DNA from 2 places in the Marinobacter sp. UBA2688 genome. Region 2 is predicted to be linked to the other one. Evidence: riboswitches for the same ligand, from Rfam matches in the RefSeq annotation. Region 2 holds a riboswitch; the other holds the start of a gene.
What was found. Region 2 has a riboswitch for cobalamin ahead of B3M52_RS18895 (ribonucleoside-diphosphate reductase subunit alpha). Riboswitches for the same ligand answer to the same signal wherever they lie in the genome.
Positions count from the first base shown of each region.

Region 1 (8,394 bases), on a different contig from region 2:
GTGGTGAAGGTTGCTGAAGAGATTGTCCGGGATAATTTTGCACGTGACAGCAGGTCGCAGACCGAAGAGCTGCTCAAGAAGGTTACCCAGCGCGAACTGGACCCCCATGGAGCCGCAGTAACCTTGTTAAAAGCCATGAAGGAGACCATTCATGAAGCGCACTGACCAGTATGACCCCGCTGCACTCAAGCACATGGAAAAAGAGTTCGACCAGTGGGAACAGAACGAGGTGTCGTCCTTTATCAAGCGGGCGCCGGAGAGCAAGACGGAATACACCACTGCCTCGGGAATGCCGACGAAACGTACCTACACGCCACTGGACCTGAAGAATACGCCCTTTGAGGATATTGGTTTCCCTGGGCAATACCCGTTTACGCGGGGGCCATACCCCACCATGTATCGGGGCAGGAACTGGACCATGCGCCAGATTGCCGGCTTCGGTACGGCAAGGGAAACCAACGGTCGCTTCAAGTACCTGATCGCCCAGGGCCAGACCGGTCTGTCCATCGACTTCGATATGCCGACCCTGATGGGTTACGACTCCAGTCACGCCATGAGCCAGGGTGAAGTGGGCCGTGAAGGCGTTGCCATCGACACCCTTGCCGACATGGAGGAGTTGTTCGACGACATTGATCTGACCAAAATTTCGGTATCCATGACCATCAATCCGTCAGCCTGGATTCTCTACGCCATGTACATCGCCTTGGCGCAGAAACGGGGATACGATCTCAATGACCTGTCGGGCACCATCCAGAACGACATTCTCAAGGAATACATTGCCCAGAAAGAGTGGATATTCCCGGTGCGGCCATCGGTTCGCCTGGTGCGGGACTGTATTCAGTACGGCTCCGAAAACATGAAGCGGTACAACCCTATCAACATCTCCGGCTATCACATTTCTGAAGCCGGTTCGACGGCGGTCCAGGAAGTGGCGTATACCATGGCAACCACCATGGAGTACGTCAGGACCGCCATCGACGCGGGCGTGGACGTGAATGAGTTCGGGCCACGCCTGTCCTTCTTCTTTGTCAGCCAGGCGGATTTCTTCGAGGAAATTGCCAAGTTCCGCGCAGCCCGGCGGGTTTATGCCAAGATCATGCGCGAAAAATTCAACGCCACCAAACCCGAGGCCAGCCGGCTCCGTTTTCACGCCCAGACTGCCGCGGCCACCCTGACCAAGCCGCAGTACACCATCAACCCGATCCGTACCGCGCTTCAGGCACTGTCTGCGGTACTGGGTGGCGCCCAATCGCTGCACACCAACGGCATGGATGAAGCGTTCGCCATTCCAACGGAAGAGGCGATGCGTATTGCCCTGCGAACCCAGCAGATCATCGCCTACGAGACCAACATCACCCAGGTGGTGGACCCATTGGGCGGTTCCTACTATGTCGAGAATCTTACCGATGAGATCGAGAAGGAAGTCTGGAAGATTCTTGATGAAGTGGAAGAGCTCGGTGGTACGCTCCAGTGCATCGACGACGGCTACTTCCAGAGAGGCATCTCCGATTCCGCCTATGACTTCGCGCTGCGCAAGGCCAGCGGTGAGCGACCGGTAATCGGCGTCAATATGTTCGTGCAGGACGAAGAGGATGTTGAAATCGAAACCCATCCCCACGATCCGGAAACCGAACGCCGGCAGATTGAACGCCTGAATAGGGTCAAGGACAATCGCGACGAGGAGAAAGTCCAGGACATGCTCAGGCAACTGAAAGAGCAGGCCGAGGACGAATCGGCCAATCTCATGCCCATCACCATCGAACTGGTGAAAGAGGGCGCCTCGATGGGCGATATTGTTGAAACCCTGAAAGGGATATGGGGAACCTATCGCGAAAAACCTGTAATCTGACCGGCTTTGAATACTGACAGAACCGGTTCACGGGAGACATGAATGGTCAGGCTCACCAAGATCTATACGAAAACCGGAGACAAGGGCGATACCGGTCTTGGCGACGGCAGCCGCGTCGCCAAGCATGACCTGCGTGTGGAAGCCTACGGTACGGTGGATGAGGCCAACGCAGTGATTGGTCTCGCGCGGCTGCATGTGGACGACGAACTGGACGTGATACTGGCACGCATCCAGAACGACCTGTTTGATGTCGGGGCGGATCTGTGTACCCCGATCGTGGAGAACCCGAAATACCCGCCACTGAGGCTTGCCGAGGGCAAGACCGTTGAGCTTGAGCAGGAGATCGACCAGTTCAACGCGGATATTCCGTCGCTTCGCTCCTTTATCCTGCCCGCAGGCAATGCTGCGGCTACGCATCTCCACCATGCCCGCACGGTAACGCGGCGTGCTGAGCGCATCATTGCTCAGCTACAGGAAGAGCAGGACATCAGCCCGTTGGTGCTGGAATACATGAACCGGCTGTCTGATTTGCTGTTTGTCCTTGCCAGACACGCCAACAACCAGGGTAAGGACGATGTGCTTTGGGTGCCGGGAAAATAATGCTGGCCCGAGACCAGGGTATTGAAGCGTGAATTTGTCGCCGCTGGAACATGGTGGCCGGCTACGGGCCGCCGCAAAAACGTGGGGCACCCCGCTGGATCAATGGCTGGACCTGTCCACCGGTATCAATCCGCATGGGTGGCCTGTTCCGGCGATCCCGGAAGAGGTCTGGCGTCGCCTGCCGGAGCCAGACGATGGCCTGGAGCCACTCATCAGACAATGGGTGGGTGCACCGGATAGCGCCGCATGTATGGCCCTGGCTGGTAGCCAGGCGGCAATCATGCACTTGCCCCGTTTACGACAGCCGTGCCGGGTAGGTGTGCCCTCTCCGGGGTACCAGGAGCATGGTCATAACTGGGCTGCTGCCGGCCATCGGGTGATCGAGATTGGCAATGATCAGCTAGCGGATGATGACGAAAGCTGGCTGGACGAGCTGGACGTGCTGGTGTGGATCAATCCAAATAATCCCACTGGCCAGGTTGTTGATCCGGACCGGTTGCTGAGCTGGCATCAGCGGCTTCAACGTCGTGGTGGGTGGCTGATTGTAGACGAGGCGTTCGTCGATGCCACTCCGGAACTCAGTGTCGGGTATGCGACCGACAGACCCGGTCTTATCGTCATGAGATCCCTGGGTAAGTTTTTCGGCCTGGCGGGCCTGCGGGCCGGAGCTGCGGTGGGAGACCCGGATATTATTCGCCGATTGGGTGCAATGATCGGGCCCTGGTCAATCAGTGGCCCTGCGCGATTTATCATGGGCCAGGCGCTGGCGGACACCCAGTGGCAAGCTGCGACGATGGAGCGACTGCACAGTGAAAGCCAGCGGTTGGCGGACTGCCTGTCGCGGCATGGCCTTGAAGGAGCCGCAGGAACGGCGCTCTTTCGATACGTTCGGCATGGCCGGGCGGCGGACATTGCAGGCGAACTCGCACGGCGGGGAATCCTCGTTCGGGAGTTCGAGAATCCTGCTGCGCTGCGCTTTGGATTGCCCGGCTCAGAACCGGAATGGACGCGGTTAGAGCAGGCACTGTATTTAAGCCATCTGTATTGATTTAGCACATAAGGGCTGCTAGTTTGGCGCCCGATTCGATGAACACCGTGTTCAGGTAACGCTTTTTTGCGGTATCCCCGCCGGAAAGCGTAAAACGGGAAGTCGGTTAAAGTCCGACGCTGCCCCCGCAACGGTAAGCGAGCTAAAGGCAATCGAAAAAGCCACTGTGCATCATGCATGGGAAGGTGATTGCCCCGGACCAGTCCAACAGGCTGATCCACTCGCAAGCCCGGAGACCGGCCTGAATGCACACCGGAAGTTGCGGAGGGCGACGGCGGTGGGAGAGTTGCGTCGGTCTCACACCCGTACTCTGACTCGTATCCTGCCTCCCCAATCTCATACTCAAACTCCGCAACACAATAACCATCACGCGGGTGCGCGTGGTTTGCCAGCGAGTGTTGATTATGAGTTGTTCGAAGTCTTTGCCGGTTCTATTTTCCGGCCTCCCCCTTGTGTTCCTGCCAGTTTCCAGTGCGCTAGCCGACGAAGAGGTAATGGTCTCGGCACTTGACCCCATTGTTGTTACGGCCACGCTTGGTCCGAAGACCCGGGGCGAAAGTGACTCATCGGTCACGGTGATCGATGAAGAGGCGATCGAACGCTTGCAGCCTCAAACGTTCGACGAGCTGCTGATGGGCCAACCCGGCATTGATATCACCAGCAACGGCTCGTTCGGTAAGAACACCAGTGTCTACACCCGGGGTACCGGCAGCGAATCCACGGTTTTCCTGGTGGACGGCATTCGTTTGCGCTCGGCCACCAGTGGTAGTGCTGCCTGGCAGTATTTCCCGCCGCAAATGGTGGAAAGGGTAGAAATTGTTCGGGGTTCCCGCAGTAACCTGTACGGGGCCGATGCCGTGGGCGGGGTTATCCAGGCCTTCACGCATAGCGCCGAAAAGGGCCGCGAGGGATGGGTTCAGGCAGGCGGTGGCAACTTTAACACCCAGGAGTATGTAGCTGGAACGGCCGGCTCTGAAGGCCGGATGACATACAGTCTGAGCGCAAGCCATCTGGAAACTGACGGCACGGCCATTGTTGAAGGGGGCGAAGACAAGGGCTTTCGTAACACTTCAGCCCTGGCGTCCGTTGCTCACCAGTTCGACTCCGGTGGGGAAGCCGGCGTTGTCCTCATGCGTGCCCAGGGCAATACCGAGTTCGAGGGCGGTGATACAGATTTTGCTATCCAAACCGTTGGTGTTCGTCTGGACGCGCCCATCAGCGACTATTGGCGGAGCCGTATCCTGTTAGCCGAATCCATTGATGAGCAGGATACACGGGACGAATTTGGTGACAGCACCTTCGATACCAAAACCCGCAGTGCCCGTTGGGAGAACCAGATCAGTGTCGGCCGCCATGAGTACATCTTGGGCGGTGAACTCTTGATGGATGAAGTAGACAGCACCACCGACTTTGACGAAACCAGCCGCACCAACGCCGCTGTTTTTGGTCAGGCCCTGTTGAATTTTGGTCCGACGGACTTTCAGTTGAGTTTGCGCGCCGACGATAACGAGGCTTTTGGTCGTGAGGAAACCGGTGCGATCGCCATGGGTGTCGATATGGATCGCAACCATAGAGTAAGGGTGAGCTACAGCACATCTTTCCGGGCGCCCACGTTCAATGACCTCTACTTCCCGAACTTCGGCAATGCGGATCTTCAACCGGAAACCGCAGGTAGCGTGGAGCTTGGTATTGGCGGAAATTACGCCCGTTGGTTCTGGGATGCCGCGATCTATCAGACAGACGCTGATGATCTGATTGTATTTGTCTTTAGGGACGGTCGGTTCGCACCATTCAATGTTAACGAAGCACGCATCAGGGGGGTTGAGCTGAGTGCTGGCCTGGAATTGGACGAATGGACCGTGCAGGCTGGGGCCTCGGTAACCGACCCCCGCGACCGTGAGACCGACAATCGAATTCGTCGCCGTAGCGCGAAACAGTTCCGGGTGGATCTGGATCGTGACTTCGGCCGAGTGTCGTTGGGAACCACCGTTAAGGGCCAGGGGTATCGCTACGACGACGCAGAGAATGAAGAGCGCATTGCCGGCTTTGTCACTTGGGACCTGCGGGCAAAGTGGGAAATCGACAGCCATTGGACCACCAATCTGACGGTCGACAACGTGCTGGACAGAGAATACGCCACGGCGCAGCGCTTTGATGGAAGTGCTTACATAGCCGCTGGCCGCACCGCAATGCTGACGATTCGCTACGACCTATGATCAACCATGGAGAGGTAAGGGCATGATTGAGCGCCTGTATAGGACTCTGAGACGCCCGTTGTTCGGCTGCCTTTCCGGGCTTCTGTTGATGCTGTCCCAACCAGTGTCCGGCGCCACGGTATTTGGGGTAGTGTCTGAGCGTTCCGCTGCGGAGATGGCTGCTGGTGCGGAACGCTTTCTGGCAGCCCAGCCAGATCACCGCATTATTCTGCGAACACCGGAGCAATTGGCAAACCTGGACAACAGCGCTCTCGACGATCTGGTGAGCCAGGCCGATGCCTTATTGATGGCGGCGGTTTTCGGAGAGCAGGTGGGCCGGATTGAGCGTGCTGTGGGCGAGCAGGCCGCCGTTCGCGAGTTTCCGATTCTGGGGGTGAATGGCGACAGGGCGCTGACTGTGCTGTCACGGTTACAGGGGCGCAAGCCCCTGGAAGGGCTGGATGCCACGACCCTGAACAACGTGATGAAAGCGCCGGACCCCGGCACGGACTTGAAAGCCCATCTGGCAGAGCTTAAGGCCCGTTTCCCCGAACAGGAACCCTGGCTTGAAGGCCGGGCCCTATACCAGGGACGCACCCCGCAACACCTGGATGCCTTATTGCGTTGGTTGCTTGTTCAGGCGGGCGAAGAGTTTGACGTGCCGGATCTGCCGCCCCGGTCGCTGATCCGCTATTACCGTAATGGTGAAGCCACAGATAGCGCGGCGAACCTTAACCTGCAATCAGGCCCCGTGGTCGCGCTTCTGGACCTGGATAGCGGTGATCGCCCGGGCGATCGGGCACTGCTGGATGCAACCTGTGCAGCGATGGAATCCAGAGGGATGCAATGCTTTGCAATTCTGTCCCGTTGGGGTGGTGCCAGCCTGGAGGCTGTTCGTGCCCTGAATGAAACGGTAGGCCCGGCGACACTATCCGGTATTGTCAGTCTTCAGGACTTTATTATTGGAGGCGGCGAGGGTCGGCGTCAGGTCACGGAAGCGTTGGTCCGGTTGAATGTGCCGGTGATCAAGGGCTTGCGCCTGGCCTCCCGCACCACCAACCAATGGCAATTGTCGATCGATGGTATTCCGTCTGACAAGGTGCACTACAAATTGGCGATGCCCGAGCTCCAGGGGGTCAGTCAGCCTATGGTGCTGGCTACGGCGGAGCCGGAAGTGATTGACGAAAACACCGGTGTGGCTCTGACGCTTACCCAGCCGGTGCCGGAGCGGGTGGACGCCGTTGCGGACCGCCTGAAACGCTGGCAGACGCTGCAAGCCAAGGGCAACGCCGACAAGCGCGTGGCCATCATCTACTACAATCATCCACCGGGCCGGCAGAATATTGGGGCGGACAATCTCGATGTGCCAGCTTCCCTATATGAAATGCTGCACTGGCTTAAAGCCGAGGGCTACGAGACTGGCCCGCTGCCGGAGAGTCCGGAAGCCCTCACCGACCTGCTCCAGCAACGGGGCGTGAGTCTGCCGGATGATCCTCGCGCGCTGAGGGAAATGGCCGGTGACGTTGCCTCAATGGCGGGCAGAACCTATCGTCAGTATCTCGAAACCTTGCCAAGGGTTGTCCAGCAGGAAATGGTCCATGGCCCCCTGGGTTATTTGCATGAGCGACTTGAGCAGGCACATAGGTTGGGCGAGAAAGAATTGGCAACCGGTCTGTTGAGTCGGGGCATTCGTGACTTGCGGCACCTGATTGAACATCTCCAGCACCCGAACCGAAAGGCGGCCCTGAGCCGACTGGACGAGTACGAAGCGCTCTGGCAAGCACGTCTCGATGAAGGTGGTCACAGTGCGGAACTGGATGACAGCCGGGTTGCACTGGCCGATACGGGCATTCCCGGACTAAAGGGGTGGGGAGAAGCGCCGGGCCAGTCCATGGTGGTTGATGACAGGCTGATTTTCCCTGGGCTTCGATTCGGTAATATCTATATCGGTCCGCAACCGCCCCGAGGCTGGGAAGTGGACGAGGAATTGTTGCACGCCAACACCACCTTCCCCCCGACCCACCAGTACGTGGGTTTCTACCACTGGTTACGGGATCACTACCAGGCTGATGCGCTGGTCTACGTTGGGCGCCACTCAACTAGGGAATTCCTGCCACGCCGCCGTGCTGGTTTGACTGGGGATGACTATCCGGACCTGCTGGGGGGCGACCTGCCATTGATCTACCCTTACATCGTCGACGGTGTGGGCGAGGGCATCCAGGCCAAGCGCCGGGCGCTGGGAGTCATGATCAGTCACCTGACGCCGCCGCTGGCCGCAACGGAGCTTTATGACGAACTGCTGGAGCTCCGACAGCTCGTGGAAACCTGGGAGTCCGCCAATGAGCCCGACAGCCCTACCAGGGAGCGGGCGCTAAAGATGCTGCGGGAGAAAATCCAGGTGCTGGATATCTCCGACGATCTCGAACAGGAAATCGCTGGCGAGATGGGATTGTCGGTGGAGGAGGTGTCCCTCGATGAACTTTCATCCGACCTGCTGGTTCATGAAGCCGGCCACTACGTCACTGATATGCAGGAACACTTTATGCCCCTGGGGCTGCACGTGTTTGGCCAGGACTGGAGCACAGACATGGTGGACACCATGCTCGACTCCATGGCGGGTAAGGCCGGCAAGCCAGAGCCAGCCTGGCGCACCGATCTTGAAGCGTCTCCTGCTTCTGAGCGCACCAGCTTTCTCAACGCGT
Region 1 is NZ_DELU01000013.1:178,170-186,563, forward strand. Features, by position in the region: gene meaB (methylmalonyl Co-A mutase-associated GTPase MeaB) at 1-165, shown strand, start outside; gene B3M52_RS08225 (methylmalonyl-CoA mutase family protein) at 152-1,849, shown strand; gene B3M52_RS08230 (cob(I)yrinic acid a,c-diamide adenosyltransferase) at 1,892-2,449, shown strand; gene cobD (threonine-phosphate decarboxylase CobD) at 2,478-3,497, shown strand; cobalamin riboswitch at 3,545-3,746, shown strand; gene B3M52_RS08240 (TonB-dependent receptor plug domain-containing protein) at 3,902-5,713, shown strand; gene B3M52_RS08245 (cobaltochelatase subunit CobN) at 5,736-8,394, shown strand, end outside.
Region 1: it holds a riboswitch for cobalamin, as region 2 does, so the genes downstream of both, B3M52_RS08240 (TonB-dependent receptor plug domain-containing protein) here and B3M52_RS18895 (ribonucleoside-diphosphate reductase subunit alpha) in region 2, are expected to answer to the same signal.

Region 2 (8,394 bases):
AAGATCACTACCGGTTGGACGAAGAAGGCGACGCCGATCCGGAACACGGGAATTACCACGGCCACGGCGGTGAGTGGCGGATCGAGCATCAGCGGCTGAAATGGACCGTTCTGGAGGATTTTGCCAGCGCCTGCGTTCAGGCTGGCATTCCCCGAACCCGGGACTTCAACCGCGGCGACAACGAAGGCGTTGACTACTTCGAAGTCAACCAGCGCTCCGGCTGGCGCTGGAGCACCTCGAAGGCGTTCCTGCGGCCAGCCAAGACGCGCCCTAACCTGACACTGTGGCATTCCACCCATGTCATGGCGCTGGACATGGCGGCCGGTGAAAAGCCCCGATGCACCGGCGTACGTGTTGAACGACCGGGAGAGGGGGAAATTACCGCCCACGCACGCCGCGAAGTCATCCTCTCAGCCGGCGCTATCGGATCCCCCCAGTTGCTGCAGCTGTCGGGCATTGGCCCCGCGGATCTGCTTCGGGAACACGATATCCCGGTTGTTGCCGACTTACCCGGCGTCGGCGAGAATCTTCAGGATCACCTTCAGATTCGATCGGTCTACAAGGTTCGGGGCGCGAAGACCCTGAACACCATGGCCAACTCACTGATTGGCAAGGCACGAATTGGGCTGGAGTATCTGCTTACCCGCTCCGGCCCCATGAGCATGGCCCCCTCCCAACTCTGTCTGTTTACCCGCAGTTCCGAAGAATATGAGTACGCCAACATCCAGTACCACGTTCAGCCATTGAGTCTGGAGGCATTTGGCCAGCCTTTGCATGACTTTCCAGCCATTACCGCCAGCGTTTGTAACCTCAACCCGACGAGCCGCGGTACCGTGCGTATTCGTAGCCGGGACTCCAGAATCAAGCCCGCCATTGCCCCCAACTACCTGAACACCGAGGAAGACCGCAAGGTCGCAGCGGATTCCCTTCGGGTAACGCGCCGCATTGCAGAGCAACAGGCATTGGCCAAGTACGAACCGGAAGAGTTCAAGCCGGGCCTTCAGTACCAGACCGATGAGGAACTTACCAGGCTGGCTGGAGACATCGGCACCACGATTTTTCACCCGGTGGGAACCACCCGCATGGGGCGGGCAGACGACGACATGGCAGTCGTCGACCCTCACCTCAGGGTTCGTGGCGTCGCCGGCCTGCGCGTGGTGGATGCCGGTGTCATGCCGACCATCACCAGTGGTAACACCAACTCCCCCACACTGATGATTGCGGAGAAAGCGGCAGGCTGGATTCTGAACGGCACGTAAGTGCCGGCCAGCCCGCCGAACTGAAGGTCAGTACGTTGCTACCACTCCAACTGCGCGCCGGTTTGATACTCGATGACCCGGGTTTCAAAGAAGTTTTTCTCCTTACGCAGGGTGGCCTGCTCATCCAGCCAGGGTGAGACGTTCTTCGCGCCCGGGAACGGTTCGTCCAGGCCAACGGTTCTGGCCCGGCGATTGGCCACAAAACGGAACTGCTCGCTGTGGTACTCGGCGGAATAGCCCAGGATCGGGTCCCGCAGGATGTAGTTGGCGTAGGCGGTTTCAGCGGCTTCGGACTCGTCCCACATATCGCGCACGGCTTTGGGGTCCAGCGTGATGTTTTCCTCTTCCAGGATCTGGTTCACCACTTTCAGCCCGAACGAGAAGTGCATGGCTTCGTCCCGCAGGATGTACTGCAGTTGCTCACCGGTGCCCCGCATCAGGCCCCGACGCTGCAGGGCGAAGATGGGGCTGAAACCGTTGTAGAACCAGGCACCCTCAAAGACCGCTGCGAAGAACAGGTAGGACATAATGAATTCCTGCAGGTCGTCCTTGTTGCGCAGGTTCATGTCAGAGCGCATGGCGGCATCCAGCCGGCGGTTGGCCATCTGGATCTTGCCGTTGATCGCGGGAACCACCCGATAGCGATTGTAGATCTCGCTCTGGTCCAGGTTGAGGGTTTCAATGCAGTGCTGGTAGGCCCAGGTGTGCATGGCTTCCTCGTACACCTGCCGCGCTTGGTAAATCTGCAATTCCGGGGCACTCATCTTCTCCATCACCGCCAGGCCGATGTTGCGCATCGCCAGGATGTCGGAGGTGGTGAGGTAGGCCAGCACGTTCTCATACACGTGCTTTTCCGGCGCAGACAGGCGGTGGTGGTAGTCGTGAACGTCCTGAGCCATGTTCACGTCCAGCGGCGTCCAGTGGTTCTTGTTGGCATTCATGAAGTATTCCCAGGCCCAGGGGTACTTGAAGGGTGCCAGCTGATTGATGTCGGTTTCGCCGTTGATAACGCGCTTGTCATCGACATTGACCGGGGCCGGACCCTCCTGGGTAGCCGGGCGGGTTTGGGTGTTTGGTTCGTCGTCCCAGTTGAGCATCTTTTAACCTCTAGAATCTTGGTGGCGGTCGGGTTTACTGGCAGGCTTCGCAGTCCGGCTCATCAATGCTGCATACCTGTGGTTGCGGTGCTGCTACCGGCGCGGTTTTCTCAGCACCCGTGGCCCCCAGCGAGCGCAGGTAATAGGTGGTTTTCAGTCCACGTTCCCAGGCCAGCTGATACAACTCATCCAGCTTTTTGCCGCTGGGTTCCGCCATGTAAAGGTTCAGGCTCTGGGCCTGGTCCAGCCATTTCTGGCGCCTGGCCGCCGCCTCCACCAGCCAGCGGGCATCGATCTCAAAGGCGGTGGCGTAGCGGGCCTTCAGTTCCGCGGGAATACGATCAATCTGCTGCACGCTGCCATCGAAGTACTTGAGATCGTTCACCATCACGTTGTCCCACAGACCCTCAGCTTTCAGATCACGAACCAGAGATGGATTAACCACCGTGAACTCGCCGGAGAGATTCGATTTCACGAACAGGTTCTGGTACGCCGGTTCGATGGATTGGGAGACACCGACGATGTTGGAGATGGTCGCCGTTGGCGCAATGGCCATCACATTGCTGTTACGCATGCCATTGCGGGCGATGAGCTTCCGCACCGCCGTCCAGTCCAGGCGGCTGCTGGTATTCAGGCTCAGGTCGCCGTCCTGACGGGCCTCTTTCAACAGGTTGATTGAGTCAATGGGCAGAATACCCTGATGCCACAACGAGCCTTCGTAGGTCTCGTAGGCACCGCGTTCACCGGCCAGCGCAGCCGAGGCCCGGATCGCGAAATAACTGATCTGCTCCATCGCCACATCGGCAAACTCCACCGCTTCCGCGCTGGTGTAGGGCAGGTTGAGCCGATACAACGCATCCTGAAAGCCCATCAGGCCGAGACCAACGGGCCGATGCTTGAAATTGGAACTCTTCGCCTGGGGCACTGCGTAGTAATTGATGTCGACCACGTTATCGAGCATGCGGACCGCAGTATTGACCGTGCGTTCTAGGCGCTGGACATCCAGCTCACCGTTGTGGACATGGGCCGCCAGGTTGATGGACCCCAGGTTGCACACGGCGATCTCATCCGCACTGGTGTTCAGGGTGATCTCGGTACACAGGTTGGAGCTGTGCACCACGCCCCGATGCTGCTGCGGTGAGCGCAGGTTGCAGGGGTCCTTGAAGGTGATCCACGGATGACCGGTCTCGAACAGCACGGTCAGCATCTTGCGCCAGAGCTGTTTGGCGGACACCGTATTGAACAGAGTGATCTCGCCCCTGGCCGCCATAGCTTCGTATTCCTGGTACCGCGCCCGGAATGCGTTGCCATAGAGGTCATGCAAGTCCGGAGTGTCGTTTGGCGAGAACAGGGTCCAGTCCTGATCACTGCGCATGCGCTCGATCAGCAGGTCCGGTACCCAGTTGGCGGTGTTCATGTCGTGGGTACGACGACGCTCATCGCCGGTGTTCTTGCGTAGCTCCAGGAACTCCTCAATATCCAGGTGCCAGCTTTCCAGGTAAGCGCACACGGCGCCCTTGCGCTTGCCGCCCTGATTCACCGCCACCGCCGTGTCGTTCACCACTTTCAGGAATGGCACCACACCCTGGCTGCTGCCGTTGGTACCCTTGATGTGGGAGCCCAAAGCCCTGACTGGCGTCCAGTCGTTACCCAGGCCGCCGGCCCACTTGGACAGCATGGCGTTGTCACGGATGGCACCATAGATACCCTCCAGATCATCCTGAACGGTGGTGAGGTAGCAGGATGAAAGCTGGGAATGTCGGGTACCACTGTTGAACAGGGTTGGCGTGGAGGCCATGTAGTCGAAGGATGACAACAGGTCGTAGAACTCAATGGCCCGGGCATTGGGGTCGTCTTCCTGCAACGCCAGACCCATGGACACGCGCATGAAGAAGACCTGGGGCAACTCCAGCCGGTCACCTTTCCAGTTGAGGAAATAGCGGTCGTAGAGAGTCTGCAGGCCGAGGAACCCAAACTGGTGGTCCCGCTCCGGCTTGAGGGCAGCACCCAGGCGTTCCAGGTCGAACGCCGCCATGGCGTCGTCCAGCAGCTCGTAGTGGATACCCTGCTCAATGAAGGTGCTCAGGGCCTGCGGGTATATTTCCGCCAGCGGCAAACTTAGGGGCAGGCTCAAGGCGGCCGCGGTTTCCAGCCTGAGTTGTTCCAGCAGCAGACGAGCGGTTACGGCACTGTAGTCCGGTTCCTGCTCGATGCGGCCGCGGGCGGTCATGATCAGCGCAGACAGCACCTCCTCCTCAGCGATACCGTCGTACAGGTTCCGCAGCGCCCCTTCCACCAGGGATTCGCCATCGATGCCCTCCAATCCCTGGCTGGCACGCTCCACCTGGACTTTCATCAGCCCCAGATCCAGCGGCGCGGCCTCACCGTTGGCTTTTTTCACCGTGAGCGTGGGATGGGCCTCCACCGGCGCCAGGCTGGCCCGCTCCTGGGCATGAGCCTCCCGGTAGAGTACATAGGCGCGGGCCACTTTCTGCTCCTCCGCCCGCATCAGCGCCAGTTCCACCTGGTCCTGGATATCTTCAATGTGCACCTTGCCGCCAGCTTTCAAGCGTCGGCTGATGGCCTGCATGACCTGATGGGTAACCTGCTCCACGGAATCGTGAATGCGAGCCGAGCCTGCTGCTTCATCGCCTTCGACGGCAAGAAACGCTTTGGTCACAGCAACACTGATTTTGCTGGCGTCGAATCCAACCAGGGCGCCATTACGTTTAATAACCTGTAGGGAGGCAGTGCTGGTTGAGGCAGATTGGCCGGGCTCGGCCAGGATGGCAGTGGACATGTCGGTTCTCCTGAGTACGCGTTTATGCCAAGACCTTCGCGTACGCAGGGGCGAGCATTGCTCTGAACAGAGACAACGCAAAACCGATCTGCTCACCTTGATACGCGAAGGTGCAGTTGTATTCCCTGGCAGGTCTTCGGACTCAGGGGCGTGAACCTGTTGGCTCGGCCTTGCGTGGCGACTTCCCGGCATTCGCCAGTGTCTTTATGCCACGCTCGTTCCCCAATACCGCTGCGCGTCAGTTCCGGAGTCTCACCGGATTCCCGGTACCACGATCATCGTGACGAGGGCGATCTGTGATTGATCAGCCTTTGATCACTATATCTGGTACTAAGCCAAGGATATAAACACTATATAGACTAAGGTAAATCGCAACAAGGCACTTTTTCGACGGTTACCGGTCAGTAAACGAACCCATAGGAGCATTCCATGACACCGCTACCGAGATACCTGACGGCCGCCCTCGCCCTTTCGTTGATGGCCACTTCGGCCCAGGCTGACAGCACGGAAAACTCACTGATCACCGCGTTTTCGACCATAACGTCCCTGGAAGATGGCTGGGAACCGATGGAATTTCCAAAGATAGACCGCCACAGTCGCTATCAGTTGACGGACGACAACGGCGAGCAGGTGGTCATGGCCACCACGGACAACAGCGCCTCCGGGCTGATTGCCAGGGTGTCCGTCGAACCCGGGGATTCACTGATCCTGCGATGGCGGTGGAAAGTGTCGAACGTCTATGAGCAGGGAAACGCCCGTAGAAAGGAGGGCGATGACTACGCTGCGCGAATCTACGTGGCCTTTGAGTTCGAGCCGGACGAAGCCGGCTTTTTCGAGCGCGCCAAACGCAAGACCGTGGAAGTGGTGTTCGGGGAGGAACTGCCGGGCAATGCGCTGAACTACATCTGGGCCAACCGGCTGCCGGTTGGCGAAATCATTGCCAACCCGTTCACCGATACCACGATGATGGTAGCGGTGAACTCCGGGACGGCGAACACAGGCGAATGGGTCACGGTGGAGCGGGATATCGTTGCGGACTACCGCAAGGCCTTTGGCCGAGAGCCGCCGAAGCTGGTGGGCGTCGCCATCATGTCGGATTCCGACAACACCGGAGCATCTGCCACCGCCTGGTATGGTGATGTCCGCTTGGTCAAACCAGATTGATGACGCAAAACAGACCTACCGCGCCCATCACGATGGTATAGGGAAACGCCATCACAACCATCCGCCCATAGGACAATCGCACCAGCGGAGCGATTGCAGACGTCAGCAGGAACAGAAACGCTGCCTGGCCATTGGGGGTAGCCACACTGGGCAGGTTGGTGCCGGTGTTAATGGCGATGGCCAACTCCTGGAAATGCTCGTAGTCGATACTGCCGGCGTCCAGCGCCTGTTTGATTTCACTGATGTAAACGGTGGCTACGAACACATTGTCGCTGATCATCGACAACAACCCGTTGGCAATAAAGAACATGCCCGGCTGCTGGTCCTGAGGCAGGCTGAGCACAAAATCGATGATCGGCTTGAACAGGTGTTGCTCGTGAATCACCGCGACGATGGCGAAAAACACCACCAACAACGAGGTAAATGGCAGCGACTCCTGGAAGGCCTTACCGATCTGGTGCTCGTCAGTAACGCCAGTGAACGAGGTGATCAGGATAATCACCAGAAGGCCGATCAATCCCACCTCTGCCAGGTGAAACGCCAGCCCAACAACCAGCACCAGGGCCGCCATTGCCTGCACCCACAGGGCAGCCTGGTCGGCTTTCGTGCGCTTGGTGCGCTCGTTGTCAGCAAACTCTTCCAGTACCTGGCGGACAGGCTTGGGCAACCGGGCGCCATACCCAAACCAGCGCAGCTTTTCCAGCAGCCAGCAGGTGGTCAGGCCGGCCACCAGCACCGGCAGGCTCACCGGCGCCATGCGCAGGAAGAAACTGACAAAGTCCCACCCTACTACCTTGGCGATCAGCAGGTTCTGGGGTTCGCCCACCATAGTGGAGACTCCCCCCAAGGCCGTACCAATGGCGCCGTGCATCAGCAGGCTACGCAGAAAGGCCCGGAACTTGTCCAGGTCTTCCCGGTGCAACTCAATCACGTGTTCATCGCTGTTGGCGTTGTGATCAGAGTGATGATAACCCTTGCCGGAAGCTACCTTGTGGTACACCGAGTAAAAACCGACAGCGACACTGATGATGACTGCGGTGACGGTAAGCGCGTCCAGGAACGCGGATAGAACGGCCGCAGCAGCACAGAACAGCAGTGACAACGCGGACTTTGACCGCACACCCACCAGGATCTGGGTAAACGTCACCAGCAGCAGCTCTTTCATAAAGTAGATGCCAGCCACCATGAACATCAGCAGCAGGATGACCGGGAAGTTCACCAACACCTCGTGGTACACCGCATCCGCTGACGTCATACCCACTAACAGGGCTTCAATCGCCAGCAACCCGCCCGGTAACAGTGGATAACACTTCAGCGCCATGGCCAGAGTAAAAATAAACTCCCCCACCAACGCCCAACCGGCCACGGCCGGGCCAAGGGTCCAGACAATCAGGGGGTTGGCAATCAGGAATAGAAGAATGACCTGTTTGTACCAGGCGGGTGCATTACCCAGGAAGTTGTGGGTAAAGCCGGAGAGAACGGTTGTGGGCATTGCGGGAATCTTCTGAGTAAACGGTTTGTTGGAATTGTGTGGCAGAAGGCCCGCATCTTCCTTGATATTTGTGTAACCGGTAATCCCCCAAAGGTACAGGGTGAGTGCCTATTTGGTCTTACATGAAACAAGGAAGAGTGGCCGGACGACCACTCAAAAGAGTTTCGTAATATTACTTAAAAACAGAGCCGGAATCGACTCTGTTTTCAGCACTCAGGGTTTATTATGACCGTTATCACTTCCCGCTTACGTGTCAAAACCGGTAAGAAACCGACGCCGTAACGTTACGTTCTGCCCCGAAGTAACAGAAGTCCAGACTGTTGTAGCAGGACGCCACGTATTCCTTGTCCAGCAGATTGTTCACGTTCAGCCGGGTAGAAACGCCTTCCAGGCCGAGCTTGCTGAAATCGTAGCCCAGTGCCAGATCCACCAGGGTGTAGTCCGGCACCTTTTTGGTGTTGGCATCATCGGCGTAGATGTCTGCGTTGTGACGGACACCCAATCCCGCGTTTGCCCCATTAAGGACTCCCTGCGTGAACCGGTAACCGGCCCACAGGGTCAGCTGGTGTTCCGGCACCTGGC
Region 2 is NZ_DELU01000027.1:238,635-247,028, reverse strand. Features, by position in the region: gene B3M52_RS18905 (GMC family oxidoreductase) at 1-1,259, shown strand, start outside; gene B3M52_RS18900 (ribonucleotide-diphosphate reductase subunit beta) at 1,298-2,356, opposite strand; gene B3M52_RS18895 (ribonucleoside-diphosphate reductase subunit alpha) at 2,391-5,156, opposite strand; cobalamin riboswitch at 5,267-5,460, opposite strand; gene B3M52_RS18890 (DUF3047 domain-containing protein) at 5,586-6,320, shown strand; gene nhaB (sodium/proton antiporter NhaB) at 6,307-7,812, opposite strand; gene B3M52_RS18880 (TonB-dependent siderophore receptor) at 8,066-8,394, opposite strand, start outside.